DNA from 2 places in the Paenibacillus spongiae genome. Region 1 is predicted to be linked to the other one. Evidence: predicted binding sites of a transcription regulator. Region 1 holds the regulator's gene; the other holds the start of a gene.

Region 1 (16,367 bases):
AGTTTTGGGCCTATCTCATCTTCATTGTATTAATCGGATTTACGTTACATGTGCTGACGAGCGCAATCGTCATCAATCAATCGCTAGGCAACGCCCGCATCGAAGCGGCCAATGCTTTTTCCCGCATAGAGAACAATTTCCAAAACGATACGGATCGCATCGAAGCTTATATCCAGCGCATTTATTCCAATCAGGCTCTAATGAAGGATACGCAGTATTTTATGAGTCCTACCGTCGGCCAATATCTGACGAATCGGCTGTTGAACAACCCTTATTCCGAGCAGGAGCTTCTCTCCTTCCCGGAAGACGTAAAAACGTACCTGTATAACTGGGCACAGGGCGATATTACGCAAGTCAGCGTTCATTCCGAGCATAACGGCAATGTTATCCTATTTGATAATAAAGGCATCCCAAGCTATCAATTCGGCCTGTCCAACGAGGATGAAATCTTCCAGGAAAGCCTTCAAAAAGGTTTCGTCTACCGCAAGAAATTGTTTCAGCGCTCCGAGGGATCCGGCGAAATTCGCTTTCTGGTCAGCAGTGAGCGAATTTTCAGCAGTGTCAGCAATTATCAGCTCGATAAAGCAGCCGCCGTTAATGCATCTGGAGATATCTTTCTCATCGGTAACGGCAATATGAAGATTGTTCAGCGAGCCATTGCCAATAAGGATAGCCATGGATTAATATTTGACGACTCGCTGGCACCGATTTTCTACGATACTTTTTCATCATCGAAATTTAATTATAAGTTTGTAAGCACCATCGATCTGGGTACCTTGATACGTCAGCAAAGCTCCGTGCTATTCATGCTGTTCTTCGTTATCTTAACGGCTATTGTAAGCGTATTACTGCTCGTGGTTTATAATCTGCGGGACGATGCCCGTTTCCTGCACCGGATCATCCAGTCCATTAAACGAGTGAAAACCGCCGACTTTACCCCGAATAAGCCTGCACGCTATCGGCGTAATGAATACGGCATGATCGCGCGTGAAGTCGACGATATGATCCGCCAGCTTGACCGGCATATTCACAATGAATTTGTGCTCAAGCTGAAACAGCAGGAAGCTGAAATGAAAGCGCTGCAGCATCAGATCAATCCTCATTTTCTCTATAATACATTAGAGGTTATTCGGTCTACGGCGCTGGTGAATCAGGATGCGCATACGGCCGATGCCATTGCCACTTTAGGCGCGTTATATCGCGAGATTGTCCAGAAGGACAATATCATTACCATCGGAAGCGAACTGGAGCTGCTGCAAAAATACCTTAAAATTATGGAGTTTAAATACCCGGATCATTTCTATTATCAAATCGACGTTTCGGAATCCGTCATGGCGCTTCCTACCATAAAGTTTTGGATGCAAACGTTAGCGGAGAACTTCTTCGTTCACGGATTTTCAATCGAGAAAGAATTTAACCTCTTTATCGTTACGGGCTGGGAAGACCTTGATTTCTATAAATTGGAATTTATTGACAATGGAATTACCATCGAGGACGACCGGCTGGACGATATTCGCACGACCTTGTCGAGCAATTACGGCGCGAACACGAAGAGTATCGGCTTATATAACGTCTATAATCGGCTAAAGTATTATTATCAGGAAGGCCTCTCCATAAGCATCGATAACAATGACGAAGCCGGCGTTAAAATTTCGGTACAGATTTCAAAAGAGGTGATTCGAGATGTACAAGCTCCTGATCGTTGATGACGAGCCGCAAATTCTAGAAGGAATGAAGCGCATTCTGGATTGGAAAAGCTACGGGTTCGAACACATCGAAACCTGCAGTTCCGCAGACGCGGCGGTATCTAGAGCCATACAGCTATTGCCCGATATCGCCATCTTCGATGTATGCATCGGAAAAAACCGCGGATACGATGCGATTCAAAGACTCAATGAAGCCAATCTTCCGACCAAGTATATCATTATGAGCGGTTACAGCGATTTCCACTATGCCCAGCAAGCGATTCGCTGCGGAGTGAAGGATTATCTGCTAAAGCCCGTGGAACGCGAAAAGCTGCAGAAGGTCGTCGAGAATATCATCGTTAAGGAACTCCATGGGACAATAGGAAATCCGCATGCGGTTCCGCTCCAAATGGACCCCGTACTCGGCGTCCCCCATGATACGCTGTCCAAATTAGTGCGGCGCATTCTGCTCATGGTTACGACCGAATATGCCCAGAACATCACCCTGAAATCGGTCGCCGAACGTTTGCAAATGAACAGCACCTACCTCGGGCAACTATTTATCAAAGAAACCAAGATGAAGCTGTCCGAGTATTTGATGATTTATCGCATGCAGCGCGCAAAAGAGTTCATTTTATCGACCAATGAGAAGATCCAATGGATTGCCGGTGCGGTAGGATATAATAACCTCAACTATTTTTACACCCATTTTCAAAATTATTACGGGAAGTCACCCTCCGATTTACGCGAAAAAAGTTAACCTGTCGGGGAGATCGATGTCATGAATAAATATAGCCGCTCTATTGTCGGCCTTGTCCTGCTGCTCCTTATACAGCTTACCGGATGCACGAATCAGAATACGAACGTTCCCGATTCCCGCGACGATTCGCCTGTAAACCTCATTTATTATACGATAGGCGATCCGGATAAGGATCTTCAGCTTGTCAATAACAAGATCAATGAGCTTCTTCTGCGGAAAATTGGAATTACGATCACCTATATCAAGATCGGCTGGGAAGAGTACGAGAACCGCCTGAATACGATGATATCGTCGGACACCTCGTTTGATATCGCCTTTGCGCCTAACTTTATTACGAATGCCAAACGCGGCGCCTGGCTGAAGCTCAATGATTATTTAACGAATCAAGGTAAAGCGATGTATGATGCGATTAACCCCGTCTTCTGGGAAGGCGCGAAGCTTAACGACGGAAGCATATATGGCATTCCGACGAACAAGGAATTGGCCGTGCTTGAAAATTGGATCTATCCGGAAGCATTGATTAAGAAGTATAACATCGATATCTCCAAATACAACACGTTGGAGTCGCTGGAGCCTCTGCTGCGGATGATACAGAAGAATGAGCCGGATTACATTCCCATGGAGCTGAACAAGGACTCTCACAATTTCTTCGCTATGTACGGCTATGAATACATTACGAACAATAAAATACCTTTAGCAATCCAATCGCTGGATCCAACCGCATCCGTCGTCAATATTTTCGAAACCGCTGAAGCCAGGCAAATCTTAACAACGCTCCGGCGTTACTATCAGCTGGGCTTCATTAATCAAGATGCGGCATTGCGCGAACCGGGAGCGCTGCAGCTGGATTCGAAGGTATTCTGGAAATCCGCAAGCGGCGGACCGCTGTCCGAGAGCGTCTGGAGCAAAGATCTGGGCTATAAGATAGTCGCCCATCCCGTCACGCCCGAAGTCGCGACGAATGTGTCCGTGCTTGGCGGGATGATGGCGGTGAACGCAAACACGAAGCATCCGGAAGAATGCATCGCCTTTCTAAATTTATTGAATACCGATTCCGAATTGCGCAATCTATTCAACTACGGGATTGAAGGGATTCATTATGACTTGGATCACAACGGCCAGGTTGTTCTTATTGATGCGCAGGGGAATCGATTAAGGAATAAAGCTCCCAATTATGCGGGGGTTCAATTCACGCAAGGCAATTGGTTCATCTTAAATACGCTGGGCGGTGATTTTCCCGATCCTCTTGATAAATGGGAGCAATTCCGTACGTATAACGCCAAAGTCGTGAAATCGAAAGTACTCGGGTTTAACCCTGACCTGTCCATGATGAATGATGAATTCGAGAAAATCGAAAATGTATGGCATAAATACTATCCCCTGCTCATGACCGGCAGTGTCGATATCGACACCTTCCTGCCCAAATTTAATGATGAACTGCATAAAGCAGGACTGGAGAAAGTACGTGCAGAGGTGCAAAAACATCTTGATGCATGGCGCCAAGAGCGTGATAAATTGTAATGTATTCCAATTTACAGTATGCTAAACCATATGGGAGGAGAGGAATTTATGGTCAAACAACTGATCGTTGGCGACGCAACGCATGAACTTTCCACTACGCGCCGCATTCTGGAACGCTTGCCCGAGGAGCATATGTCGTGGAAGCCGCACGAGAAATCGATGACGCTCGGCGGGCTGGCCACGCACCTGATCAACCTGCTGAACTGGCAAATCGCGATTTTTCAGTATCCGGAGTTCGATCTTTCGACCGTGCCGCTGCGGAGGGAGCCTTTGGAAAAACGCGCTGACGTTCTGGAGGAGTTCGACGCGAACGTCGGCAAGTTTGAAAAGCTGCTCGCCGAATGTGACGAGAAAATCCTCGGCGAGGAATGGACGTTGCGCCACGGCAACCATATCATCCTCCGCGAGCCGCGGGCGATCGCGCTCCGCACCTTCGGATTAAGCCACATGGTCCACCACCGGGCGCAGCTCGGGGTATACTTGCGGCTTCTCGATATTCCGGTGCCGGGCATCTACGGTCCCTCAGCCGATGAGGAAGCCCAATGAACGAAGTTTCTCGATCCGATACGAGCCAAACAGTCGCAGGGCACCGGCATGACCGCCGGTACTCTGCGACTGTTTTTATTGTCGTCGAATAGACGCTCGCATTGATCAGACGCGCGGCGCCGCTTACGGGAGCCTAGGGGGATCAGCTCAATGCTTTGCTGTCCCATCAAGAGATGTATGAATCCTGATTAAGCCTTGACCGATATATTTCGATGAAGCAGATCGCTGCGGTAGATTCAGACGCTATTCTCCTCCGTTTGAAGATCATATTTATTCCACCTATTTACAACAAAATCAATCTTAGGCTCTCTTCAGTGACCTGTTTACCCACCAATATTTAAACTCAAATATGGCAAATACGCCAACTACGAGTGCCACAAGACTAACAGCCCATATTCCCAGATATGTCATTATAAACGAGGTTCCATCCGACGCAATCAGATAAACGCTCCCAATTACCCAGAGAAAGTCCACCACAGAATAGATAAGTACATACCTAGGTGGAATGAATTTCAGTTTAACCGTCCAAAAAACAAAGGCTACAAAAACGACAAGAAAAATCCCCACTTCGACTAGCGCAGATGAATGATCCAGGCCAGTCAAGGTTGCCACGAAATGGGAGAAGAAGATCAAAATGAGCCCAAATGCCCCCGTAGAAAAACCATTCGCTAACAAAATATAACGAATCATTCTCCCATCCTTCACGCTTTCTTCTGCGTGTAATTTTCGATTCATGGTTAGACACCTCAATTTTCGTAAGGATTAAATGTCTAAAGCCGATTACGCCATAAGTCGATCACACTCCATTTCTTGACACCCATAGCTGATTGACGACAGCCAAGATGTTTCTTCAAAGCAAAAGAGACAGATCTGTCTCTTTTGCTTATTATGATACAGACAGATCTGTCTCGTGTCAAATAAGATTTTACCATTTTTTGAATTTCAGAGTCGTCGAGTTCTATGGAAAAAAGTAGAGGAATGTTTGTTGGAACCTAGGGGGAATTAGCTTTCGCTATGCAGAGTTAGAAGACAAGTCGGACATCTCTGTTACTGTGCCTGCTGACCACTGGACTGGTTTTTCTTCATTCTTGTGCCCAGTAGGATGAAGGCGACATAGATTACAATGGCAATCGAATCTATAAACGTGTCCGTAAGCGCCGAAACGTCAAGCAATGCCGTTACGCCAAGAATAACCATCAGTCGGACGATCAGGATCGCCGCGATCATCCATGCGGCAAACCGGATCTTCGATCGCTCACTTTGGAATGACATGAAAATGAATGCGATGCCGAAGACCAGGTTTTCCGCCGTGATAATGTGCCAAACATACGTGAATACCGTCTGGGTATCCATGGATATCGCCCTAATGTCGAGCGTCGGCAGCACAGCGTATTGCCCGTTCCATGCGTGCGTGGCGGCAAACAATATCGCAAGAACGCCTGCAATCAGATAATAAAAATTCCTAACCTTGATGTTCATCGCAACCCTCCTTACAAATTCCCGGTTCATTCGTTCGGATATCCTTGTAAATCTCGCGGACGAATTCTGCCAACCGTTGGTCACTTTCATTATTAAAATCCCTTAACGTTTCGGCTGCTATGCCGAGCAGCCGACTGACCTTTTCCAGATGGGCAATCTTCTTGCGCGTTTCTGCGTTCTTGGCATCGAGGAACGCAGCAACCTCTTCGCAGTAAGCGGAGTCGATATTTTTCATCTTACGGAAACCAAATTTCCCCCTGATTTCGTCAAGAGAAAAGTCCGCATACTGCATGATCTGAATATTCATCAAATCCATGAGGTCGTCCTTCGAATACCTTCGGTACCCATTGCCTTCCCGAGACGGCGAGACGACCCCAATCCGGTCATAATACCGAAGCGTATCCTTCGGCATCCCAAGTATCCGCGAAACCTCTTGTATAGAATAAAGTTTTTCCATGAATTCAGAATAACATTAGAGTTGACTCCAATGTCAAGAAAATTGGGCGTAAAAAAGTTTTTGAAACGAATTCGTATGTGCGCCAACGTATGGACGATGTGAACAGCTGGTCAGAAAAAACGGCTTCTCAGCGTTAACTGAACAGGTTTGGTGGAGCCTGGGGGGATATAGCTCGCAGAACTCGCTGATCCATTATGGATGTCCGAATCTTGATTATATGCTGACGAAGCTATTCGACGAGGACTTTTAGCGGTAGATCCTGATCGCCGTGCTCCTCCGTTCGCAGTATTTCACGGAAGTGATCCGTCCGCGCGGGCGAACCCGTAGCGGTTCTCTCCCCTAGGCTGTCCACCAAATAAACAGAAAACCACGTTCAATGAACGTGGTTGATTTGTTTATTTTGGTGGAGCCTAGGGGGATACAGCTCGCAGAACTCGCTGATCCATTATGTGATGTATGAATCCTGATGAAATGTTCACAGATGTATTTCAACGAAGCAGATCGCGGCGGTAGATTCAGACGCCGTGCTCGTCCGTTTGATGATTACTCTGCGAAGCTTCACACCCACTCCCTGCGCGCGGGCGAACCCATAGGGGTTCATCTCCCCCTAGTCTAACCACCAAAAAGAAAAACCACTTCCTAAATGAAGTGGTTTGATTTACGTTTTTTGGTGGAGCCTAGGGGGATCGAACCCCTGACCTCATCGCTGCCAGCGATGCGCTCTCCCAGCTGAGCTAAGGCCCCAAGATTTGTAACGACAAGATAGATCATATCATGGGACTGCAATAGCTGTCAATCTTTTTTTGGGCTGGCGAGCGAATCTTTGGACAATAAGGAATTAAGCTCCTTCATGAACATATCAATATCACGAAATTGACGGTAGACCGATGCGAATCGAACGTATGCAACTTCATCCACCGGATACAGTTGCTGCATGACGATTTCGCCTATATCGCGGCTTTCCACCTCGGCTAATGCCGTAGTCCGCAATTCTTTCTCCACTTCGGACACAATAACCTCAAGCTGTTCGACCGGTACGGGGCGCTTCTCGCAAGCCCGGATAAGACCGCGCAGAATCTTGTCACGGCTGAATTCTTCCCGGCTTCCACCCTTCTTGATCACAATCAACGGCGTTTCTTCGATCATTTCAAAGGTTGTGAACCGGCGGCTGCATTTTTCGCATTCACGGCGGCGGCGGATCGATTTATTCTCGTTTGCGGGCCGTGAATCAAGCACCTTTGTTCCGGAATAATCACAATACGGACATTTCATGCTTGTAAGAACCTCCATCAGATCGAAGTAACCAAATTCAATAATAAACCCATTATAACGCCGATGTTGCAGCGCTATTCAAACCGGTAACATTTTCTAACCTTTTCCTGTTATGAAACTCACGCTTTCGCACATAATACTGTTACAAACCGCGAGGAGGTGAACGACAATGGCACAAAACCGCAGCAGCAACCAATTGGTTGTACCGCAAGCCAATGCAGCGCTTGACCAAATGAAATATGAGGTAGCGCAAGAGCTTGGTATTGCTATCCCGCAAGACGGATATTACGGGAACATGGCTACGCGTGATGCAGGATCCCTTGGGGGCTACATTACTCGTAAACTGGTACAAATCGCTGAACAGTCCCTAGCAGGACAAAGATAATGAGGCTTAATAACGGAAGCTTCGATCAGACGCCTTCATAGGCGGTTGACCGGGGCTTCTTCTCTTTTTACCCCATAAGAAGGTGGGCACATGCACACATCAATTTCATTATACCACAAAACCCGTCCGTAAAAATACAAAAGAGTCTATAATCTCCTGCTGCGACTGACTTCAAGACGATATTTGCCCCACATTACAGATGGACTAATCGTGGGTTACTTGATGACTTTCCAATTTTTCATCCTCATCGAATTTCAGAACGAACAAACTGTCATCCACGCCCATGCCTGCACGGCCCAAATAATAAACATACTGAACCACGGGATCTTCCAGCCTCTGCTCAGGCTCCCCTAATAAATCAACGACCTCTTGCTCGGTCAATCCTATAGGCTCATGCTTGTTTATAAAATCGTTCACCATGCCATATCTCATATCCGGTTCGTTCTGCCAGTCCCCCTCGTTAAATTTGCTCTGGCACGCGGTAAGAAACAGCACCAGCATGAACGAGATGAATATCCTCTTCACCGCAAACACCCTCTTCTATAGCCTTTGCATATCGCTGCAAATATTCACCCTCCAATAATAAACGATATAGGCGGATAAAGGTTGCAGTAACAGCAATTTGAAGAGCATTGAGCTTGCGCCATCAGGGTGTACTGTTCATAGCCGCGCTGCATTCCATAAAAAAAAACCGCCAGCAACAAATTGCTGGCGATGCCGCGTAAATTATGTAAGCCATTGCTAAAATTCGGGATAAAGCTTCTTGTATTTCTTATAATAATAATGGACGCGCTGCACGTAGTGCCGCGTTTCTCCATATGGAATATCGCTTATCGTACTCAATTCCCCGTCCCATTTGCCCTCCGTCATCCAACGCTTAACCGCGCCGGGACCGGCATTATAAGCGGCAATGACAGCCACCTGGTTCCCTTTAAACTGCTTATTCAGCCAATTTAGATACCATGCGCCCATCTCGATGCCAAGATCGGCCCGATGCTTAAGGCTGTCCCTCGTCACGCCGTCAAATCCGCTCTTCTCGACGATCCAGTCCGCCGTATCGGGCATGATCTGCATGATTCCGACGGCACCCTTCTTCGACTCCTTGCCGGGCTCGTAATTCGTCTCCGTACGGATAACCGCGGCAAGCAATTGCGGCTCCAGCTTATAATTGTCCGCGCTGATTCGGATATCGTCCTTGTAATGGATCGGATACATCCAGCGGCTGATCCACTCCGAATTAAAGAACAGCACGACCAATAGAGCGAGTACCAGTACGAGAAAGACTCTCTTGCGCCGAAATTTCTTCATGAAAAATCATGTTCCTGCCAAAATTGCCGGACCTGGCGTTCGGTAGCTTCAAGTGAGCCGCTGTTGTCGATCACGTATGTGGCCAGACGCTTCTTCTCTTCGATGTCCATCTGGAGCCCTATGCGCAGCGAGGCTTGTTCCTCCGTGAGCCCTTCCCGTTCCATCAATCGCTGCAGCTGCATCTCCGCCGGAACGTAGACCACCATTACGGCATCATACAGCTCGGCTTGTCCGGTTTCGTATAGAAGCGGAATGTCCGCAATGACAAGCAGGTTGGGATCCTCCTGCAGATAGGCGTCCATTCTCTCCTGCATGCGAGCCCGGATCGCTGGATGCAGGATCGACTCCAGATCCTTCAGCTTCTGTTTATCCGGCGTAAAGACAAGGCTTCCCAGCTTGCTCCTGTTCAACGTTCCATCCTCATTCAATACAGCTTGTCCGAACCGTGCGACAATCCGCCCGAGCGCCGGTTCGCCGGGAAGGACCACTTCCCTGGCGACCTGATCGGCGTCGACGAGCTTCGCACCCAGCTTGACGAGCATGGCGGACACTGTACTTTTGCCGCTGGCGATACCGCCCGTTAATCCGAGTTTCATACGTTCACCTCTGCTTGCTCTAAAGCAATTTCATTATTCCCATTACTACCAGCATAATGCCCGGCAGAACCGACAGCGCCTGCATCGTGCTCCATCCCGAGAATCGGAAGCCCAGTCTCATTCCGCCAAGCAAGAACAATCCGCTCGCCGTGGAGATGACCAGTGCGGTCAACAGCGGGGAGAAGCCGATCATCGCAGCGCCAAGTCCGGCTCCGAAGCTGTCCAGCGACAGCGCGAACCCGAGCAATACGGCCTCTGAAGCCGAAATAATGCCCGAACGGTCCACATCCGCAATTTGCGGTGTCCTTAAGATCTGTATAACCAGACCGAGCCGCTTCAACTCCAGAATGAGGATCGTTGTTGCCGTTAGCCGGTCATTCCCTCCACTGTCGGATCGAGTGCCGTTATCAGCTTCCCCCATTTCTTCACCAGCATTCGCGGCCATCTCCTTGCGTCTGCGCCAGTGCTGCCACAACGCCCAGCCGCCGATCAGGATCAGCAAGCAAGCCCCGATCCACCTTGCGATATCCGGCGACATGTAGCCGGCAAGCAAGCTGCCTACCTGCATGGACAACCAGACGACAAATCCCGAGCATAGCGAAATGATGACGACCGATACGACAGGTATCCGTATGCGGCGCAAGCCATAGGTCACACCAACTCCAAATCCGTCCATGCTGACAGCAAACGCGAGCAGCAGCAAGGATGCAACATGTGCTAGCAACCGATGTCCCTCCCATGAAGGCCGTAAACGACATGTTTCCAATCAAGAACCCCGCTGTACTGAGCGTACCTGAGCTTCAAGCTTGGAAACAATGTGCATTCGCCCATGAATGGTTCATCATATGCGTTCATACCCTATTCGTGCATCTATTTATGACCGAAGACTTGACGCTTTTGGTTTGCGCAGCGGCTGGCACTTCGTACAGATATGCGTGCCCCGGCCTCCGACGACGGTTTTCTCGATAGACTGGCCGCATCTGCTGCACGGTTCGTTCTTGCGTCCGTAGACAAGCAGCTCGTCCTGGAACATGCCCATCTCGCCCTGTCCGTCCACATACGATTTAATAGAGGAACCGCCGGTTTCGACGGCGCGCGTCAGTGTTGCTCTCACCGCGTCATACAATCGCTTCCAGTCGCTGCGCTTCAGAGAATCGGCCGTTTGCTCCGGATGGATACCGGCTGTAAATAAAGATTCATCAACATAGATATTGCCAAGCCCCACCACATATTCCTGATTGAGCAGCAGCGGTTTAATTTTAGTCGTACGGTGCGATAAGATCTTCATAAACGATTTTAACGTGAAGGAGTCGTCCAGCGGTTCGATCCCCAGCTTGTTCAGCGGCGGCATCAGCAGCTCGTCGCCAGGCTCGAACAGATGCATCGTACCGAATTGGCGTACATCCTTGTACCGCAGCTCCGTTCCATCGTCAAAGTGGAAGATGACATGCGTATGAAGCTCAACCGGATCACCCTTCTCGTAGACGCCGTAGCGTCCTTCCATCCGAAGATGGGATACCATGACGAGCCCGTCAAATATAAACCTTAGAAATTTCCCGCGTCTCTCGATGGTCTGCAAGGTCTGCCCGACCAGCATGTCAGCGAATTGTTCCGGCTCCGCCGGCCGCTGCAGAATACGCGGAAGCGTGATAGTAACGCCCTCGACGGTCTTGCCCGCCACCAATTGATTCAGCGTCCGCCGAACCGTTTCTACCTCCGGCAATTCCGGCATTGTTGTCTACCTCCCCGCCGCGGCCAAGTCATTGGACGGCCGCAGCACTTCCCATTATAACCGATTGCATGCCGGGATGCCCTACTTGGTCTCATACCAATTGATACCGTAATTAACATCGACTTTCAGCGGCACGTCAAGCGCCAGCGCGCTCTCCATCACTTCAGGAACGAGCGTCTTCATCGTTTCCAGCTCATCCGGCGGAACCTCGAAGACCAATTCATCGTGTACCTGCAGCAGCATCCGGCTGCGCAAATTCCGCTTGCGCAGCTCCTCGTCCATCCGCACCATAGCCAGTTTGATAATATCGGCGGCGGTCCCTTGAATCGGCGTATTCATCGCCGTACGCTCGGCGAAGGAGCGCAGATTGAAGTTCGAGGCCTTGATCTCCGGCAAGTAACGGCGCCGCTCCAGCAGAGTCGTGACATAACCGTCGCGCCGCGCATCCATGACGATATTGTCCATGTAGGCACGCACCCCTTTGAACGCCTCGAAATATTGCTCAATGAATCGAGCGGCATCCTTACGCGTGATGTTCAAATTGTTCGAAAGGCCGAAGTCGCTGATTCCGTACACGATGCCGAAATTGACCGCCTTCGCCTGGCGGCGCATGTTCGCGTCAACCGCGTCCGCACTCACGCCGAACACGTCCATCGCCGTCTTCGTATGAATGTCCATATCATGGACAAACGCTTCCTTCAGGTTCTCGTCGCCTGAAATCTGGGCGAGCACGCGCAGCTCGATCTGCGAATAGTCGGCGCCGAGAATGAGCCAATCCGGCTCGGACGGGACGAAGGCTTTGCGAATGCGCCGACCTTCTTCCAGACGGATCGGAATGTTCTGCAGATTCGGGAATTGGCTGGATAGACGACCCGTGGCGGCAATCGTCTGACGGTAATACGTGTGCACCTTCCCGGTATCCCGCCTAATTTCCTTCAAGAGTCCTTCCACGTAAGTCGATTGAAGCTTGGACAGCTGACGATAATAAAGAATGAGCCTTACGATCTCATGATACGGCTCCAGCTTCTCCAGCACCTCGGCGTCTGTCGAATATCCGGTCTTCGTCTTCTTGATCACCGGCAGTCCAAGACGCTCGAACAGCACCTCGCCCAGCTGCTTCGGCGAGTTAATATTGAATTCCATCCCTGCATGCTGATAGATGTCGCTCATATAGCTGACTAATTTATGCTCCAGCTCGCTGCCAAGCTCCTCCAGCGTCTGCGCATTTACCCGGATGCCCCGCTTCTCCATTCTGGCCAGCACGATCGACAACGGCTGCTCCAGCTCATAATACAGCTTGGTCATATCGGTTTTCTCAAGATCGCCCTGCTGCAGCGGTACTAGCCTTCGTACCGTATCCGCCTTGGCGGCAAGATGGCGGGCAACCTCTTCGAAATCCGGAACCTTGAACTTTGCGCCTCTGCCATATACGGCTTCATCCGAAGCAATCGCGGGAATGCCGTATTTCGCTGCCAAGAAATTCAAGGTTTGATTCGTCTCGGTCGGGTCGAGCAAATAGGCCGCCAATTGAACGTCGAACGCCGTTCCACAGAATGTGATATGATGCCACGAAAGAGCAAGCTCCGCTTTGTGCAAATCATAACCGTACTTAGGAGCCTTGTCGTCCGCAAGCCAATCGCGAACAGGTTGTCCAACCGGGCTTTCCAGCGTATCGCAGTCGATGACATATACTTGTTCGCCCGCTGCCACGGCAAGTCCAAGCAGCTGTGATTGGTGCGGATTCTCACCATAGGCTTCGATATAGACGCTCTCGGATTGGGCAAGAAATGCCTTCAGCGAGCTGACGTCGGTGTCCGAATCAACTCGGATAATTTCATACGTCGCGGCCGCCACAGCTTCCGCTCCGTCAGCCTCTCCGGCTTCGGGCAGCTCAAGCCGATCGATTAACGATCGGAATTCCAGCTTGCGGAAGGATTGGGCGAGCGCCGCTTTGTCATACCCGCCGTAGGCCAGCTCGTCCGTCTGGTTCTCTAGCGGAACCTCGCGATAGATCGTAGCAAGCCTCTTGCTCATGAGGGCATCATCCTTATGAGCCTCGACCTTCTCCTTCATCTTCCCTTTCAATTCATTCGTATTCGCCAATACCCCTTCGACGGACTCGAATTCGTGAAGAAGCTTGAGCGCCGTCTTCTCGCCGACGCCCGGAATACCCGGAATGTTGTCGGAAGCGTCGCCCATCAGACCTTTCAGGTCAATGATCTGAAGCGGCGTGAGACCGTATTTCTCTTGAATTTCCGCCGGATCATAGCGGTCAACTTCACTTACGCCCTTGCGGGTCAGCGCGATCGTCACCTGCTCGGAGGCGAGCTGGAGCATGTCCTTGTCGCCGGAGACGACAATCGTCTCCACGCCCTGCTCATCCGCCATTCTCGTCAGCGTGCCGATAATATCGTCGGCTTCGTAGCCGGCCAGCTCGAACTGCGCAATGCTGAATGACTGCAGCAGCTCCTTCAGGACCGGAAACTGCTCGGACAGCTCCGGCGGAGTCTTCTGCCTGCCGCCCTTGTATTCCGTGTAGCCTTCGTGCCGGAACGTGACCTTGCCCGCATCGAATGCAACGAGCACATGCGTCGGCTTCTCTTCTTCAAGCAGCTTCAAGAGCATCGTTGTAAAGCCATAAACCGCGTTCGTATGCAGCCCTGCGGAATTCGTCAGCGGCGGCATGGCAAAGAACGCGCGATAGATAATGCTATTTCCGTCAATCAACATCCATTTGTCCATACGGGTGCACCTCACCTCGTTATTTGCTATTAACTATCATAATCCAGTCGGGCAGCGAAGTAAAAGGAATCCATAAGCAAGAGGTTTATTTTTCACTAAATTCCATATTTTAAGTGATTAAACAGACAAAAAAAGAGCATCACCGTCCAATGACCGCTTGCTCCCAACGCAGTTACTATCTTTATTAGCTGATCAGCTCCGATTAACATGACCGGTATCCACCCGGTTCTTTACTAGGCAGAAGTAGAATCGTTGCGTCCGATGCTCGCCTGCGGTTTTCCCAGCAAATAGCCTTGCGCATACGCGATCCCCATGGACCGGATCTGGGCAAGCTCCTCTTCCTCCTCGATCCCTTCCGCCACGATCGATATGCCCATCTTGGCCGCCAGCTCCGTAAAATGCTGCACAATATGCTCCTTCATCGGATCGAGATGGATACCCCGGATAAGCGAGCGATCGATTTTAATTAAATCCGGCTGCAGCTCCACAATCGACTGAAGAGACGAATAGCCGGCCCCTGCATCGTCGATAGCGATTTGATAGCCTTGGTTGCGGTAATGATCCAGTATCTTCTTCGCTGCGCCGAAATCCTCGATCGAGCTGCGTTCCGTAAGCTCGAATACGACATGATGCGGAGATAAGCCGAACTGCTCAAGCAGGCTGCGTGTTTGACCGGGGGTGAAGGAAGGATCGTCAATAATTTGCGATGTGATGTTAATAAACAGCTTTTGGCCGTCGGCCAGACCGGTGCTTTCTTCAATGGCGCGTTCCCTCGCGAGGCGATCGAGCGTATAGAGCATGCCTTCCTCGGCTGCGAAAGCGAACAGCGGCTGCGGACCGGCAAACCAGCGGTTGTCCGGGCAGCGCAGCAGAGCTTCATAACCATACACCGTTTCATTCCGGAGAGAGATTATCGGCTGATAGACCGGATAAATTAGCCTGCTTTGAATAAGATGGTTGAACGCCTTTATCCGCATGCTCCGTTCGGGGGCCGAGGGCGACTGGCCATGAATAATCGCCCGCTTTATTCCTTCGTACCATAATTCATCGTAACGGCCAGGCAATAACCGCTCCACGATGGAGATGCCCGTATGAAGTCGCAGCTCTTCGATCCAGCCGCCAAGCGCGGTCTGCATAAACCGCCGCTCCCAGTCATCCTTGAATCGGCTGCCAAGCTCCAGCAGCTGCTCCTCCAGAACCTCGGCTCCCTCATAGGGGAGCTGCAGGCATATGTATAGATCGTCCTTCATCCATACGCTGCGCAAATGGCCTACGCCAGCGTTCCGCTGCTTGGCGATCGCCTCTTGCACGAAATGCCTCCAATGAGCATCGATGGCGGATTTAACGTCCTCGCGCTCCTTTCCCCTGCCATGCCATGCTACATAAATAATGCCTGTCGGCCCGACTTGCCCGGAACGTTTGCTGTATTTTCTGACGCTGTATCGTCCTCTCACGTTTGCATTCGTTCCTCTCTATCCTGCTTGTCCAACAAATCACCGGTCACCCACGCACTCCCTTTCACGGCCTTAGCCTGCTTCTTCAAGCGTGCGGCAGCCTGGGAGATCGCATCAGGACTAACCGGCTGTTCACCGTTCCATCGAAGCAGCGATAGCGAGACGCCAATGCCGCGCTGCTCGATTCGGCTTCCGCTCCGGTCGGTTACACCAGACACTTCCGTATCGCCATAGAACGCTTGAACGCCATCCTCGAAACGTTCGATAATCGAAGCGCATAGCGCCCGCGGATCTCCGGCAGCAGTCAGAACGATAAAATCATCCCCGCCGATATGGCCGACGAAGCTGCCTTCACTCCCTGACAACCGTCGAACGCTTTCTTGAAGCAGATCCGCCATATATCGAATGAGTTCATCACCTTGACTGAAGC
Region 2 (16,367 bases), 630 kb from region 1:
GGTGATACAATACAAGAGACTCATAAATAAAGGAGAGATTGCAATTATGGCACAAAGCGATGCGAAGAAGAAACGAATGAGATGTATCCGCAGCGGAAAGATAGATCCGGCACAGAATCGTCTGGATTGGCAGGGCATCAACCCGGTAACGCGGCAAACGCCGACGAAGCAAGAGACGATGCGCAAGCAATATCGCAAGCATAAAGAGAAGTGGAATCCCGGCGGCAGGAATGGGGATTCCATTTTTTTATGTTCATGAATGGACATAACTCCATTCATACGCCATTCACCATACGATTATGATATCAAACCGAGCCTTCGGAGCCCGAGGAATGAAATTATTTTCACTGCATGATCGGTCCTTTGAACAATATAAGAATTTATGTGGAGCTGGCTGCAAACAGCGTGTTCCCTCCAGGTAGCGTACGATATCTTGCTTCCGCTGTGCTGCTATCGAAAGTTAACTTCGCGAAAAATTAAGGCTGGACCGGTTTCGTCTTGATCGATATCTTTATCAGCTTCAGATCTTCCTTCGGTTTGCTGACTTCGCCAGTCAACGGGCTCTCCACAACAGGCATCTTCGAGAGTGCTCGTACAACATCCATGCCTTCGACGACTTTGCCGAAGATGGAGTAGTTCGGGTAATTGTTCAAATTCGAGCTGGCAGGCCCGGCACAGATGAAGAATTGGCTGCCGTTCGTATTCGGGCCTGCGTTGGCCATCGCAACGATACCTTCCTCATAGGCGTGACCGTTGTTGAGCTCGTCCTTGAATGAATACCCCGGTCCCCCGCTTCCTGCAGCGGTAGGGTCCCCCGTCTGGATAATAAAGTCCTTTACAACGCGGTGAAACAGCAGATCGTTGTAGAAGCCGTCTTTGGATAACGCAACGAAATTGCCGACCGTAACCGGTGCGTCCTGGGCGAACAGCTCGATCGTAATTTTTCCTTTCGCGGTCTCCAACTCGGCATAGTAGGTTTGCCTCGGATCCAAGACAGCCTTCGGCATCTCCTTATATTTCTTTCCGATTCGAACGGTACTTGTTTCGCCGTCATAAAAAACCGGCTTCCCGAGCGATTCGCTTACAAAACGCAGAGGAACATAGGTGGTGTTGTTATACACAAAACCTCCTCCGCCGGACGGCGGCACCTTCTTCTCGCCATCGAAGATATACGTCAGCTTTTTGAAGACCACATCAATCTTTGTTCCGGATGCATAAATCGCCGGGGAGCACACCAGAATACCAATCAATAAACCGATTACAAGTCCCTTGAATTTGTCGCTCACGCTTCTCATCCTTTGCAATTTGGGGTTGTAGGCCTAACTTACACTCGAATCGTACCATAAAACCCCAACATCATGCAGGCTTGTTTTTGCGTTCTCAAAGTCGACGCGGTTCTGTATTCGTAACGTCTAGATGCAGTTTAAGCCGCTTCATCTGCTTGCCTGTTCCATTTCGCTTGGAAGAACCTGAATAGCAGATAGGAGAGCAGAAACACGATCATGAAGCCTGCCGAATATCGGTACATCGTCCCATAATTCGTAACCGAGGATATCGCGCCCAGCAGGATTGCCCCGACAGCTACCCCGACATCGGTCGAGTTATAGAACATGCTGTTGGCCATACCATGCTGCTCTTTCGGTGTGGAGCGGAGCATCCAAGCTTGAAGTGTAGGCTGGATCGCCCCAAAACCCAGTCCGTACAGAAGCGCTGACAAGATCAGCATAGCCATTGAATCCGTATAGGACAGCACGGTAAGGCTTGCCGCAACGCAGATTGCGGCTGGGATTAGAACGGCTGCATGCCCCTTACTGTCGAAGAGCCGACCCGATATCGGCCGGATCAGAATGATCGTGAAGGCATTGAACAAGAAGAACAATCCGACCTGCTCCAATTGTACGGATTCTCCGAACAAAGCGATAAAGCTGAGAATACCGCTGTATGTCACCGACAAAAAGACATTCAGTATTGCCGGAATCAGCAGTGCCGTATTGAACGTGGGCTTGCCGGCGTTCGCTGTCATAGATCTCACTCTCTTCTTCGGTTCAGGCGGTATCGAGCGCGTTAGAAGCATAACCGGGAAGATCAGTATCACAACTGCGGTACCCAGCAAAGCCAATGTATGGAACCCGTATTGCTTCATGACGTTAAGTCCGATCACCGGCCCGATTGACATGGCTAGGCTGGTCGATAGGCCGAAGTAGCCGATCCCTTCCCCGATCCGGCCGCCCGGTATGATCTGTGAGACTAACGTTGGAATGATGGTACTCGCCATACCGAATCCGATACCGTAGCCGACCCTCATCAAGAGCAGCGATCCAATCGAACTCGCAACCACATACAATCCGGTCGTTATTGCTGCAATGGCGAGACCGGCCATTAGAATGACATTGCGGTGAATCTTCCTCATCAAGAGGGCCGTAATGAAGCGGGTTGCGATCGCGGAAGCTGCGAATACGCTTGTTACGAGGCTGACGGTTATATCTCCTGCCATAAATTCAGTCTTCACATGGGAAGGAAATGAAGACAACAGCATCTGCAGGTTCAAAAATAATAAAAAAGACGAAAACGTCAACACGATAAAGGTTTTCGTCCATAATTTCGTTTGTTGTTCGTGATGCGGCATATCATTCTCTCCTATTCTAAAGCTGTCAATGAATCGACTTGATGATTGATCCGGAGAAGAATTTCCAGAAATCGTTTATATTCTTCATCAGTTACGCACTGCTTGATAACGTCAATAACGCCCTGTTCAATAGGCGTCGTCTGCTCGATTAAGACTCTTCCCTTATCCGTAATATGAACCACGAACGAGCGGCGGTCCGACTCTCCCGTCTGCTTGCGGATCAGGCCCTTCCCTTCCAGATGATCGAGAATACGGGTTGTCGTAGGCTTGTCCTTGCCTACGCGTTCGGCGATCTCCTTCTGGATCAGCCCATCCGTCTTATCAACCTGAAACAGAACCGCCCATTGCTCAGGGGTAATATCGAATGCCTTCAATCGATTCTGCAGCAGCGTCGTAAGCTTCCGGTACGTTATGCCCATATTGAAGCCCAATGATTGCTCCAAGCCATACATATTCGAGGTCATTCCAGCTTCCTTCTCTCTTGCGATATTAGTTGCTTAGACAACTATATTCCAGACAACTAAGTTTGTCAATGAAGTTACTTGCCAATAGGACTCCTGCAACAAAGAAAGACGATCCCTCAAACCGTCGTTTTGACTTGAGGAATCGTCCGTTCATTTCAAATTTCGAGATACTTCTGGATCAAAAAAACGCAATACCAGAGGCTCTATCGCCTTCTTTAAGCGCAGTCATGATAACTGCCGCAGCTTCCAGGCTCGTTGGTGGCTGCCCTTCCTCCGGCTCATTGTCCTGTACTTGCTCTTCTTGCTCGCGCATTTTCAGCTATTCTACATCGCGGAAAAATAATAGAAAGGAACCGTTTAGTAAATGAACGGCTCCTCTCGCGATACTTATTCCATTAGGAAATTTCTTTTCATTAATACTAGCCTGGTGTCATGGTTATTCCAAAAACAATTCACTCTTACGTGCAGCGGCTGTACCCGCAGCCCGCGCATGTTCTGCAGCCCTCCACGTGAATCAGAGAGGCGCTGCCGCATGATGGACAGAGATCCTTCGTGATCGTCTCGGTGCCAGGGAACGGCATCTTGAGCGAGGCCATGATCGTATCTGCCTCGGCATCCGGTACAACGGAGCTCTCTGCTTGCGCAGCCGCGGTTTCATGATCACCGCTGCCGATCATGTGGAGCTCTAACGATTTGGCCACCGCGTCCGCAATGGATTCGACCCGGTTCGCACCGAAGCCGATCGCGCCTGAGCCGCCAATGCCTTTCAGATGCTTCACCAGCAGCTTCACTTTATTCCCATGATCGCCATAACGAAGGAATAGCGAGCACACCCGGCCTAATGCTTCGGCCATTGCGAATACATCCGAACCGGCCTTGCCGACGTTCAAGAAGATTTCCGCAGGCGTCCCGTCGATATCGTTAATCGTAATATAGGCCATGCCGAACGGCGTGTTGATCTTGTAGGTTGCGCCGCGAAGCACGGACGGACGGCGTTTATATTGCTTGTCAATGACCGACTCTTCCCGCGGCGCAGTCGGGACGGCATCGCTACTTTGCGCTGCACTGGCTTCCGCCGACTGCTGATGAGCTGGCTCCAACACTTGACCGAAAGCCGTCGTGGCTGCTTCAGGCGTTCTTTCTTTGCTTTCTTCCTCATCCTTCTTGGTGGACAGAACCTGCACATCGCGGCTTCCGTCACGATAGATCGTTACGCCCTTGCAGCCAAGCTCGAAGGCAAGCTCATATAACCGCTTCGTCTCTTCAACCGTAAAGTCGTTCGGACAGTTCGCCGTCTTGGAGATCGAGCTGTCCACCCACCGTTGAATCGCGGCTTGAACACGGATATGATCCTCTGCCGACAGCGACATGGAAGTTACGAAGAAATCAGGGAGCTCTTCGCCCGGATGATTGTCCTTCCACGCTTGTGCAATCGGCACCAGCTGCTTGTCGTAGCCCAGACGGCTTTGACGGTAATATTCGAAGGCGAAATACGGCTCGATGCCAGTCGACGTCCCAACCATCGTACCGGTACTGCCCGTCGGCGCTTGTGTCAGTACGGTCACATTGCGCATTCCGCGCTTCCGGATCGCCTCGCCGATTTGAGGGAAGGAATCTGTCATATGGCGCATGAATCCGCTCTGCAGGAACTTATCTGCTTCGAATGCGTTGAAGGAGCCCTTCTCCGCTGCAATTTCCGTCGAAGCCAGATACGATTCTTTGGCGATGAAGCCATAGATCCGTTCCAGAAATTCAAGCGATTCCGGACTTCCGTAACGGATGCCGAGCTTAATCATCAGCTCGGCAAGGCCCATCGATCCCAGGCCGATCCGCCGTTCCAGCTTCTGATTGCGCTCGTTCTCTTCAAAGTGATACGGCGTCGCGTCAATGACATTGTCCAGGAACCGAACCGAGTAACGCGTTACCTTCGCCAATTCGTCCCATGCCACGTCATGGTTGGCCTCATCATAGAATTTAGATAAATTGATGGCCGATAGATTGCAAACTCCCCATGCCGGCAGCCCTTGTTCGCCGCAAGGATTCGTTGCAATCAGCGGATTGAAATACCAGCTGTTCGACATCTGATTATAATGCTCCATGAAGACGACGCCAGGCTCGGCGGACTTCCAGGCCGATTCGATAATCGTATGCCATATCTCCCGAGCCGGAACGGTTTTGTACGGGATTACCCGTTTGCCACGGCTGCGCCAGGCTTCCAGATCGCCATCCCACAGCGCATCGTATTCAGGATCCTTCGTATCCGGGAAGACGAGCTCCCAATCGAGATCCTCTTTCACCGCGTGCATGAAGTCATTGCTGACGCATACCGATAAATTCGCATTCGTCACTTGCCCCATCGTCTGCTTGACGGTAATGAAATCGAGCACATCGGGATGCCAATCATGCATCATCAGCATCAATGCACCCCGTCTCGAGCCGCCCTGCTCGATCAAGCCCGTCGTATAGCTGAACAGACCGCCCCAAGAGACGGCACCGCTGGAGGAACCGTTGACCCCTGCCACCACGGCGCGGCGCGGCCGCAGTGAAGACAGATTGATGCCGACGCCGCCGCCGCGCGCCATAACCTCAGTCATCTCGGTCAACGTCTTCATTATTCCGCCTCTGCTGTCATGCGGAGAAGGAATGACATAGCAGTTAAACAATGTCAATTCATCGCTCGCACCCGCACCGGCTGCAATCCGGCCGCCCGGCACTAGCTTCCAATCGTCCAAAATATAACGGAACCGCTCCTGCCAGAGCTTCTGCTTCTCATCGCTGTCTTCTACGGACGCAATCGCCCTGGACAGCCGTTCCCACAATTCGTCAGGCGTCTTCTCGACAGTCAGGGTCAGCTTCTCCACATCGGATTCAACCGTCTCGCCGCTGCGCAGCCGGATCGTCACCTGCTGGCCTTCCCGGTTGATTACCTCGCCGACCTCCTTGGTCGGAAATTTCGGGTCGTCCTTTGTCAAGACGAGCACTGTATCCCCTACCTTGGCCGCCTTCGAATCTGCATTCTTCCAAGCGTAGCGATCTAGAAAAATCTTCTCGCTTAGTCCCTCTAACTTACCCGCACTCTTCGTTTCCATACAATTCCGCGCCTCCCACATTCAAACATCCAATACCACATATGGTGTTTAATCATTGACAAGATTCATTGTAACACACAATATATGGACATGGAAACAATGGAAGACCGATTAGAGACAGGCAATCCAGCCCGATCTCACTGATTCACCATCTTACGCTAAGATACGCTATTTTTTCCTGTCCAATTGAAAAATGAGTCTTTTTTCATGTTGCGTTCTTATGTTTTCCTCTGCTCAAGGCCATACTATACAGATAAAGCCAATCCCTTCCTTGGAAAGGAGCTCCATCATGCAGCCGCCGATCGAACAACACCGGGGCGAAGGTCCTGCCTCCCCCGTAATCCGCAAGCTGAACGCCAGTGTCGACCTGCATTTGGACCGCACCTGGTTTAACGAACTGCAGCAGCGCATCGACCGCAACGGTCCTTGGGATGACTGGACGATGTACCAGCTCGCTGTCGAGGCGGAGCAGTCGAAGCTGATCGGCAGCTTTGACGACTTGCAATGCATGCGCTGCCTGCCGAATTTAGAGCCGATGCCGCATCAATTAAGTACCGCGCGCAAGGTGCTCCACGAGATGAGCGGCCGGGCGATTCTTGCCGACGAAGTCGGACTCGGCAAGACGATCGAAGCCGGTCTGGTGCTCAAAGAATATTTGATCCGGGGGCTCGTCCGCCGCGTCTTGATCCTCGTTCCCGCCTCTCTGGTTCTGCAATGGGTGCGCGAGCTTAATCAAAAGTTCGGTATATCTGCCGTGGCGCAGAAGAAGGAATATATGTGGCAGTACGATGTCGTCGTCGCTTCCATGGATACGGCCAAGCGCGATCCTCACCGCGACATTCTGCTTGCGCAGGATTACGACATGCTTATTATTGACGAAGCGCATAAGCTGAAGAACAAGAAGACGACCAATTATCAGTTCGTCGGCCAGCTGCGCAAAAAGTATTGCCTGCTGCTCACCGCGACGCCGGTTCAGAACGATCTGGACGAGCTCTATAACCTCATTACGCTGTTGAAACCGGGCCAGTTGGGCGGACAGAGCGAATTCTCCGCCAATTTCGTCGTGGACAAGCGCCTTCCGAAGAATGAAGACCAGCTGCAAGAAGCCTTGTCTGGCGTTATGATCCGCAACCGGCGGGGCGATGGCGGCATTCATTTTACGAAGCGGATTGTCAAGAATATCGAGCTCGCGCTCTCGGATCAGGAGCAGGCTCTATATGACGCCGTAACGGGATTCGTTCGCCAGCGTTATGAAGAGAGCGGCGGCGATTGGACCAGCATGCTCTCTCTTATTACCCTGCAGCGCGAAGTTTGCTCCAGCCGGGATGCCGTCTTCCTGACGCTTGTCAATTTGTTCAAGAAGACCGCTGAGGATTCGCCCTTTCGTCCTAAGATATGGGAGCTCGTCGAATTCATCCGCAACATTCAGGCCAACACCAAAGCGGAGAAAACGATGGAGCTCATCCGCGAGATGAACGACAAAGTGATCGTGTTCACCGAATACCGGGCTACGCAGGAATATTTACTGCAATATTTCCGTTCGCACAATCTGGTTGCGGTTCCTTATCGGGGCGGCATGAACCGCGGCAAGAAAGATTGGATGATGGATCTGTTCCGCGGCCGCGCCCAGGTGCTGATCGCTACCGAAGCCGGAGGCGAGGGCATTAACCTGCAGTTCTGCCACAATATCATCAACTTCGATTTGCCTTGGAATCCGATGCGTGTCGAGCAGCGGATCGGCCGTGTCCACAGGCTTGGCCAGCAGAACGATGTCCATATCTATAACCTCTGCACGCTTGGAACGATCGAGGAGCATATCGTGAACCTGCTGCATGAGAAAATCAATCTCTTCGAGCTCGTTATCGGAGAACTCGACCACATTATCGAACGGTTCGAGAAAGGTGAGCACTCCCTGGAGCAGCGCTTATCGCGCGCGATGCTGGAATCGGGCAATTCGGCAGAGCTCCGCATGAAAATCGACGACCTCGGTCATTCATTGACCCGTATTCGAAGCGAGGTAGAAGCCGAAGACTTCATGAACCCAATGGGGTCAATCATGGACGCTGTCGGCCAATCGGTGGAGGTGAGACCGTGAACGACCGTCAAGTTCATAAGTTTGTGCAGCGTTATCTGGAGGCGACAGAATGCCGGATCATGGAGAAATCGCCTGCGCATTTCCTTGTTAAGCTGTCACCTAGAGCGGACCGCGATTTGACGAACCGTCCATTCTATTGGGGGTTTGTCGACCGGACAGGAGCAGAACCGGAGACGATGTCCATGCTTCTGGTAACGAACAAGAACAAATACGACGAGTCCAAAGCCGCCGCCAGCCCGTCCGGGACAGCAGCCGCGCCCGGTACGCAGGTACAATCCGCGTCCGGCGCATCCGGGACGACGCAGCCGTCAGGCGGGATAGCCGGTGCCGCCGAGGCGGCCCTAGGCCGGTCACTCGGATTCGTGCACGGCTCGCTGAACGCATCCGGCCGCGTCCCCCGCGAAGATCTGTATTATGGATCCCGAAAGCTGGAGCAATTGTTTGAATCTGCCAAGGCAAGCGGCAGCTATCTCTGCATGTTTCAGGAGCCCGATAAGAAGAACTCCCATCCGCTTCAATCGACAGCATATACGGCTTGGCTGGGCGTCAATTTTAAAGTTGAATTCACCTGCGACATGAAACGGGAGGAACTGCATTCCTTCGGCGTTTCTATGGCTACCGGTCAATGCACCGAGCGCTTCCATGACCGGCTTCAGTCGCTCCGCATGACCCACCGGCTGCCTCCGAACGTTCATACCGCGAAGAATGGCTTGACGCTTGCGAAGGCAACAGCTGTCGCTGAGCAGACGCTGGAACGCAAACTCAAGGGCTATGATTACGTCTGGGCGGATGCGGCCGCTGCCAGACTCCAGCTGGAATTAGCGACGGTTCAACATTATTACGAGCCTCTTCTTGAAGCGCAAGAGGAAGACGCTCGCGCGGCAGCCGCCGAGCAGTTCAAACGAAGACAGGATGAGATCCGCTGGCAGTATGAACCCCGCGTGACGGTATCCGCCATTAACTGCGGCATTTTCTATTTGCAAGGAATTGGGTAACGACAATTAGAAGGGTTTTGACCGTTCTTTCGCATGAATACGGCAAAAATAGAAGGGGGCTTGTCCGCTTCGCCGCGACAGGTTCCTACAACCTTTTCGTCTAAGCTGCGATACAATGGCGTTACACCAAATTCGTAAGGAAAGAAGCAGGTGGAGAAAATGCACAAAAAATGGGTTCCGCTGTATGCGGCATTACTTTTGATTCATATGATTGCCGGAGGCCAGTCAGGCCAGGCGGCCGGGACAAGCCCCGATGGAGCAAACGGAAGCGGAACGGCCTTGACGGTTCAAGTACTGCTTTGGGCAGACAGCTTGTCGGCCCAGCCTGAATTTGCGGCGTGGAAGAACGCTGAGTTTACGATTGTGCCAATCGGTCCGGGCCAGCACGGCTGGCTTGTTACGTTCCGCGTTAAGCAGCAGCCGGTCGGCTATATGATCGTCAACGCAACCGAAGAAGGCGGCTTCGCCCTTGGTGAATACGGTGCCGGCAGTGAACCGATTTTTGATCCGAATACGCTGTACCAGGCTATGGTACGGCAGCAATTTATATCTTCTTACTCCGACATAATAAAGAAGCCGCTCAAGTTAGAACGGCTTTACATCCATCCGCTGCTCGCCGTTTGGAAGTGGTACGCTCCAGACGGACAAACCTACTATCTGGACGCATGGAGCGGCGACGCCCTGCCCATCAATGATCAGCAATGGCAAGCGGAGACGGAACGTTATTTAGCCAAATCGGCTGTTTCGGATAAGCCTGTACATCTATCCCTGTCACACATGAACCAACCATTCGATCCGTACGAAAGGATGCCTTGGCTGACTCAAGCCCCATTAAACGGCAGTCAAGTGAAGCAGCTCTCGCGTTTACTGGATCGCAAAGCGCAAATTCGATTCACGGCGGAGCTGTTCGAGAAGAACGTGTTGTTCGTATGGCCAGCGATCGGCTATCACCGCTGGAATGACGAAACCTTATTCATTGCCTTCGAAGAGCACGGCACACGTTACATGCCGGTTAATTCTCTCGGCGGCGGAAGCTTCTTCAACTGAAGCGAGCTCGTTTTGGCTCTTAACGACTCCGGCGCTTGCGCCACCACAATGCAATTCCGAGCGGAGCAATCCCGAACCAGCGTGTCAGCCAAGGCTCTTTAGCAGCCTTGGCTGCTTCGCGTTTGAGCTTGCGCTGTTCCTGCGGCGTTTCCATATAAGTGACCAGCTGCTGCGTCATGTATTTAATCAGTTCGTCGCGGCTTGCCATCTGATGCACCTCCGTAATCATTGTCGTTAACAGTGTTCCCTGTATCTCTCCGTTCAAACATGCATGAGTTGGGTCCAGATGAGCCACGATAAAGCGAAGGCTTTTGAATGGAGGTAGAGAAGGCATGTTAATGAACGGATTCACGCGAAGGCTTGGACGCACACTGGGAATGGGCTGTTTACTCCTTGCCAGCTTGATGAATGCCAGTCCGGCGGGCGCCTCTGTACCGGAACGAAGCGAACTCCCGATCCCTCATCCTACTCGCGGTCCTATTCCTGCACCTGCTCAAGCAGAAATCGATCCGCTCAGCGATCCGGATTACCACCGCGCGCTGCCAACGGCCGATATCATTATCGACGCCGGCCATGGCGGGATTGACGGCGGCGCATATGTAGGAGACATTAAGGAGAAGGACATCAATCTGGCTATTGCCAAAAAATTGTATTTGCTCTTAAGCAGCAGCGGTGTCCGGACCATATTGAACCGGAACGGCGATTATGCGCTTAGCGAGGATAACCGCTGGTTCGCCAGCCGCTCCAGGCATAAGCGGGATTTATCCCAACGTTCCCAGTTAAGCAAGGAAATTCAGACGCGCATCGTCGTCAGTCTTCACGTTAACTCGGGAAAAAATAAGTCCGTACGCGGACCGCTCGTTCTCCATCAAGATGAAGGCCAGAGTGCTCTGCTCGCCTATTGTATTCAAGATGCCCTCAACCGCCAGCAGAATACCCGCAAGCTGCCGGAATTGGGAAAACCGTTCTATTTGCTCAACGTCGTCGAACAACCGGCGGTCATTGTCGAGATGGGCTTTATCAGCAATGAACAAGACCGCCGGATGTTGACCGACCCTCGTTATCAGCTTCAGACAGCATCTGCGATTGCCTCAGGGATTCGGAATTACCTCCTTCTCCGATGACGGAGCAAGCATCTCCGATAATCGAACGAAGGTTGCCTTCTCCTTCAGCTGCGGTATTTGTTCCTTGAGTACCGCGGCTGTCTTTTTGCCTGGCGCACCGACATGGCCGATTGCCACACAGACGTCATTCGATTCCAAGTGCTTTTTTAGCACGCCGATTTGGCCTGCGATATGCCGCATCGTGTATACGTCGTCCAAGAACACATGGTTGGACAATAACGGAACGCCAAGCTCCGCGGCAATCTTCGGCACGACCGTCTTGAACGTCGTCCGGCTGTCGAGGAAGAACATATTATTCTCCTTCACGACGGACAGCACGATACGCATGACCCGTTCGTCGGCCGTAACCTTGGAACCCATATGATTGTTCATTCCGATCGCATGCGGGACATCGCGTATGGCATCCTGAACACGTTTGCGGATTTCTTCATCGCTCATGCTCGTCAGTATTGCCCCCGGCCCTAACCACTCCTTCTTCCCCTGGTTCGGCTCCATCGGCATGTGGACAATCACGTCATGCCCCTTCTTGTGCGCCTGCTCCGCATCCTGCTTCGTCGTCCTCATGAACGGCATAACAGCCGCCGTGATGTGAACCGGAAGATCGAACATCTCCTCCGTTCCTGTCATGTTGTTGCCGAAATCGTCGATCACGATGGCCAGCTGTCTGCCGTCTGCAGTAATTGCTGCCGCCTGCTCTTCTTGGGCATTCCCCGTCCGACCCCATGCGCTGCTGAGCAAAAGGATCATTGCTGCCGAAACCCATACCAATCGTTTCATTACTTTCACTCCTTTTCCTGCGGTACTCTCTCATTGTTTGTGGGTAGGTTTTAAAATATACAAACAAAAAACCACCGCTTCATATCCGCGATGGTTTCTTGTGATTGGTTCTCAGCCATTATTCATGCATGATGAGTTCATAATAAGTTTAACACCCTCGATTTTTAGCTTATCCATACGAATAACCCAATCCTTGAAAGCTTCATAAGTTTCATCTGACAATCCGAACAGACGCTTCAAGTCCATCACGATCTGTTTCTCTTCTTCATTATAATCCCCGTCGGCAAATATCAGGAGAAGGATCTCGACAAAGAATATATTTTTGACCTGTTCGACCTTCAGGTCAGCGATGATTTCAGGCAGGTCCCTTGCTTTCGAAAAGCCGATATAATCCGACTCCCGCAGATTCATCTCGGCCATGAAGGAGCGCAAATAACCTTGCTCCTTATTACTGACGAATCCATCGGCCTTCGCCACGACATGCGCTAATTCCAGGAATGCCTCTTTATCCTCTTTCGCCTGTAGAAAATGCAAAAACAACGTGGTCCACTCTCCTGTTAGATATCCCGATTGTGCAGTCCGTCCCGGTCCTTACTCCAGATCCATCACTGCATCCGATTTGATTATTTCATTTCTGAGGCAAAAAGGCAAAACTCTCTTGTTTAAAATTTTGCTAAAGATCGCTTGCCGGCTTGTCGGTTGTCCTGGCACTCCCGGTTCAGCCCTCCATCTGACGCGGTCAGGTATCCATACGGGAGAATAGACCTGATATCACTGATCGCGCATAATCAAGACAACAAAAAACTCCAGAGAACTCTGGAGTTTTGAAACGCAAGGTGCTGGCTGACTTTACTGGGCGAGCAGCAGTACGATAGAGAACAGCCCGAAACAGATATTAACTAAATAAAGGAACGAAACGACTTGAACCGGCTTCATTCCGGTGGCTAGCAGCCGGTAATGAACTTGGGATGCGTCCGCTTGGTACACGGGAACGCCCTTCATCATCCGCGCGATTACGACGCGAATATTGTCCAGGATTGGCACGCCTAAAGCGAGGATAGGAATAAACAACGACAACATCGTCGCTTGCTTGAAGGCGCCGTCGAGTGCGACAACACCCAGTATGAATCCAAGGAAGGTCGCTCCCGCATCGCCCATGAAAACTTTAGCCGGCGGACGATTGAACAATAGATAGCCCACGGATACGCCAACCGTAATAACAGCCATCATAGCAGAGCCTTGCTGTCCCATGACAAGCGCAACGACAAGCAGCGTTCCGCCGGATATGGCGGACAAGCCTCCTGCAAGTCCATCCATTCCATCGGAGAAGTTAATTACGGTTGTTACGCCAAAGATCCACATCACCGTGAAGAGGAAAGACAACCATGCCGGCAGAACAATATAATAGCCGTTGAGCGGATTCTCAAATCCGGCAAAGACGATTCCTGACGCGTATACGAGCACGGCCGCCGTCATTTGAACGAGAAATTTCGGCAGCGCCGGAAATTCCCTGCCGTGGGTCTTGTACCAATCGTCTACGATGCCGATGACCAGTATGAGCAGCCCTCCGCCCAATATGGCGGCCGTCTGTACCCAGCTGTCCCGGACAAATAACAGATATACGGCTACGAAACCGATAAAGATGGCAATACCTGCAGTAAGCGGTATCGGCTCTCTATGTATTTTTCTAGCGCTGTCCTTTCGGGGCTTGTCCACAAAGCCAATCCGGAACGCCGCCTTTTTCAATGGAGGAATAAGTGCCACTACGATACCAAAGGAAAGCATGAATTCTATCAGATAACTCATCGTCGACTCCCTTCCCTATTTGATGGTCTATACCTAAGATTGTAGGCACAAACGATTTGCAATGTCAACGGGCGAAATCTGTCGAACGGGAAAAGACCTGACCCGAAGCGAGCTTATCCGACATAAATATGGCTTCCCAATTCAAGATTCAGTATACTTCAAATAGTGAAAAATGGCGGGAATAACGGATGGAGGTTACGATAGGCTTGTATAGAAATGGACGGGGAACATACTTGCGCAGCATGGAGCTGCTGAGGGATCAAGTGGACAATTTTGACAGATACCCTTATTCGCTGGATGCCGTCAAGAATCTTGAACGGCTGGAGTTTCATCCGAATGTCACTTATATCGTGGGTGAGAATGGGATGGGCAAGTCCACGCTGCTGGAATCGATCGCGATTGCCTGGGGCTTCAATCCGGAGGGAGGAACGCTAAATTTCTCGTTCTCCACACAACCGACCCATTCGGAGCTTCATGAAAATATCCGGCTCGTGCGAGGACCTCAAAAGCCCAGGGACGGTTTCTTCTTCCGTGCGGAGAGCTATTACAATCTGGCGACGAATATCGACCTCCTGGATCGCGAGGGCTCTTTCGGGCCGCCGATCATCCAATCATACGGCGGCAAATCGCTTCATGAACAATCGCATGGCGAATCGTTCTTCGCCACCTTTATTCACCGGTTCAGCGGCAATGGCCTATACATCATGGATGAGCCGGAAGCCGCGCTGTCCCCGTTCCGGCAGATGGCGATGATCACCCGGATGCATCAGCTCGTAAAGCAGAACGCTCAGTTTATTATTTCGACCCATTCCCCCATTCTGATGGCCTATCCGGATTCGTTGATTTATGAGCTGACTCCAGAAGGCGCTGCCGTGAAGAGTCTTGAGGATACCGATCACTTTATCATTTATAAGCAATTTCTGAACAACAAAGAGAAGCTGCTGCACGAGCTTCTTCAAGAGGATGATTAGCTTATCGAGATTCAGCTTATCGAGATGCCGGTTATGCTCCTGCGGGGATGCGATATGCTTATTCTCAATGAGGCCGGTTCCATTTAATAATGCGCCGCAAGTGGTCGACCGACCGCCGTCAAGCTGCGAAACGCCGGACTGGGAGCTGCGCGCGGCGCAAAAACTGTAAGACCATCCCTCGGATTAACAGCAAGAACGATATTATTTATGATCATTGCATCTATGCATTCACTGAATCGTGCTAAAGTTTCGTAGAAAGATGTTGTATAAAATACAACATTATCTGAAGCAATCCGCACCAGTGGCCGTATTGTTGTACGTTATGCAACAATGTGGATCAGAAACGATGAATCAGCCTCTCAGGCAAGGGGAATTGTTGTAAAATTTACAACAATTCCGGATTATCATCGCCACAGTCCGCCCTAAGCTGCAGAATATACAACAATACGATGTCGGTAACTTTTCCTTTATGCACCAATGCCCGTATTCTAACGACAACCCTAGCGTATAACTCGATAACGCGCGGTTCATGCCGACTATTCCCTATGACTCCCACAACAGCCGACAGAGCTGCTCCTGCACCTGAACCATTCTTCTTCCGGATAGCGCGTTATCAAGATAGCGAGCTTAGCCGCATCGGCCGATCATGTCAGCTCGATCAGCGATTTCCCTACGCTTTTACCGGAGTCCAGCACATCCAGCGCTTTATCGACCTCATCAAGCGAAAATCTGTACCGGATTAATTTGTCTACGGGAATCAGACGATTGGTCACGAGATTGACGGCATCCTGCCAGGTCTTCTTCGTATACGACAGGATTCCGTGAATTTCCAGATCCTTCACATGGAAAATATCGCTGAACAGCTCCATCTTGGCATCTTTGCCCGCTGCTCCTAGCAGGACAACCTTGCCTCCCCTGCGAACGATGGACAACGCCATATCCACGGCACTGCTCTTCCCCGCGCACTCAATGACAATATCAGCGCCATAGCCGTCCGTCAGCTCTGAGACGCGTTCCGCCGCTTCCTCTCTCGTAATATTGACGATGTCCGTGGCACCGAGACTTATTCCCAGCGATAACGATTCGTCCGTAACCCCAATCAGTATTATTCTCCGCGGAGAGAACAATTTGGCGATCATGACGGCAAGCAGTCCGACCGTGCCTGGACCGATTACCGCCACCGTCTCACCCGGTTCAGGGTGCGCGCGCCATACGCCGCGCGTTACGACTGCCGTAGGCTCAATTAAGGCCGCCATGTCCAGAGGGAAATTATCCGGTAAGCGGTGAACCATTCGCGCATTGACGACCACGTATTCGGATAACCCTCCCGGAATGGTGAAACCGAGCTCCTTCATGTTCTCGCATAGGTTGGT

The links. The regulator NrdR, encoded in region 1, represses ribonucleotide reductase genes. The targets are predictions, from matches to a motif close to AACACNATATATNGTGTT.
Region 2: L1F29_RS21095 (adenosylcobalamin-dependent ribonucleoside-diphosphate reductase) is a predicted target of NrdR. The motif match lies at 6,211-6,228, and genes of this name have one in related genera.

The regions. Positions count from the first base shown of each region.
Region 1 is NZ_CP091430.1:5,286,081-5,302,447, forward strand. It holds gene L1F29_RS23965 (sensor histidine kinase) at 1-1,706, shown strand, start outside; gene L1F29_RS23970 (response regulator transcription factor) at 1,684-2,445, shown strand; gene L1F29_RS23975 (ABC transporter substrate-binding protein) at 2,467-3,966, shown strand; gene L1F29_RS23980 (DinB family protein) at 4,015-4,512, shown strand; gene L1F29_RS23985 (hypothetical protein) at 4,813-5,247, opposite strand; gene L1F29_RS23990 (hypothetical protein) at 5,560-5,991, opposite strand; gene L1F29_RS23995 (MerR family transcriptional regulator) at 5,975-6,448, opposite strand; tRNA gene L1F29_RS24000 (tRNA-Ala) at 7,117-7,192, opposite strand; gene nrdR (transcriptional regulator NrdR) at 7,241-7,720, opposite strand; gene L1F29_RS24010 (alpha/beta-type small acid-soluble spore protein) at 7,890-8,105, shown strand; gene L1F29_RS24015 (hypothetical protein) at 8,310-8,630, opposite strand; gene L1F29_RS24020 (lytic transglycosylase domain-containing protein) at 8,847-9,413, opposite strand; gene coaE (dephospho-CoA kinase) at 9,410-10,009, opposite strand; gene ytaF (sporulation membrane protein YtaF) at 10,029-10,733, opposite strand; gene mutM (DNA-formamidopyrimidine glycosylase) at 10,884-11,741, opposite strand; gene polA (DNA polymerase I) at 11,823-14,483, opposite strand; gene L1F29_RS24045 (EAL domain-containing protein) at 14,717-15,937, opposite strand; gene L1F29_RS24050 (GGDEF domain-containing protein) at 15,934-16,367, opposite strand, start outside.
Region 2 is NZ_CP091430.1:4,651,824-4,668,190, forward strand. It holds gene brfA (ribosome rescue factor BrfA) at 47-259, shown strand; gene L1F29_RS21080 (peptidylprolyl isomerase) at 477-1,286, opposite strand; gene L1F29_RS21085 (MFS transporter) at 1,424-2,626, opposite strand; gene L1F29_RS21090 (MarR family winged helix-turn-helix transcriptional regulator) at 2,638-3,090, opposite strand; gene L1F29_RS21095 (adenosylcobalamin-dependent ribonucleoside-diphosphate reductase) at 3,549-6,179, opposite strand; gene L1F29_RS21100 (DEAD/DEAH box helicase) at 6,469-8,274, shown strand; gene L1F29_RS21105 (YqhG family protein) at 8,271-9,269, shown strand; gene L1F29_RS21110 (hypothetical protein) at 9,429-10,316, shown strand; gene L1F29_RS21115 (YqzE family protein) at 10,336-10,524, opposite strand; gene L1F29_RS21120 (N-acetylmuramoyl-L-alanine amidase family protein) at 10,649-11,440, shown strand; gene L1F29_RS21125 (divergent polysaccharide deacetylase family protein) at 11,408-12,217, opposite strand; gene L1F29_RS21130 (co-chaperone DjlA) at 12,329-12,757, opposite strand; gene L1F29_RS21135 (MraY family glycosyltransferase) at 13,067-14,023, opposite strand; gene L1F29_RS21140 (AAA family ATPase) at 14,212-14,994, shown strand; gene L1F29_RS21145 (zinc-dependent alcohol dehydrogenase) at 15,639-16,367, opposite strand, start outside.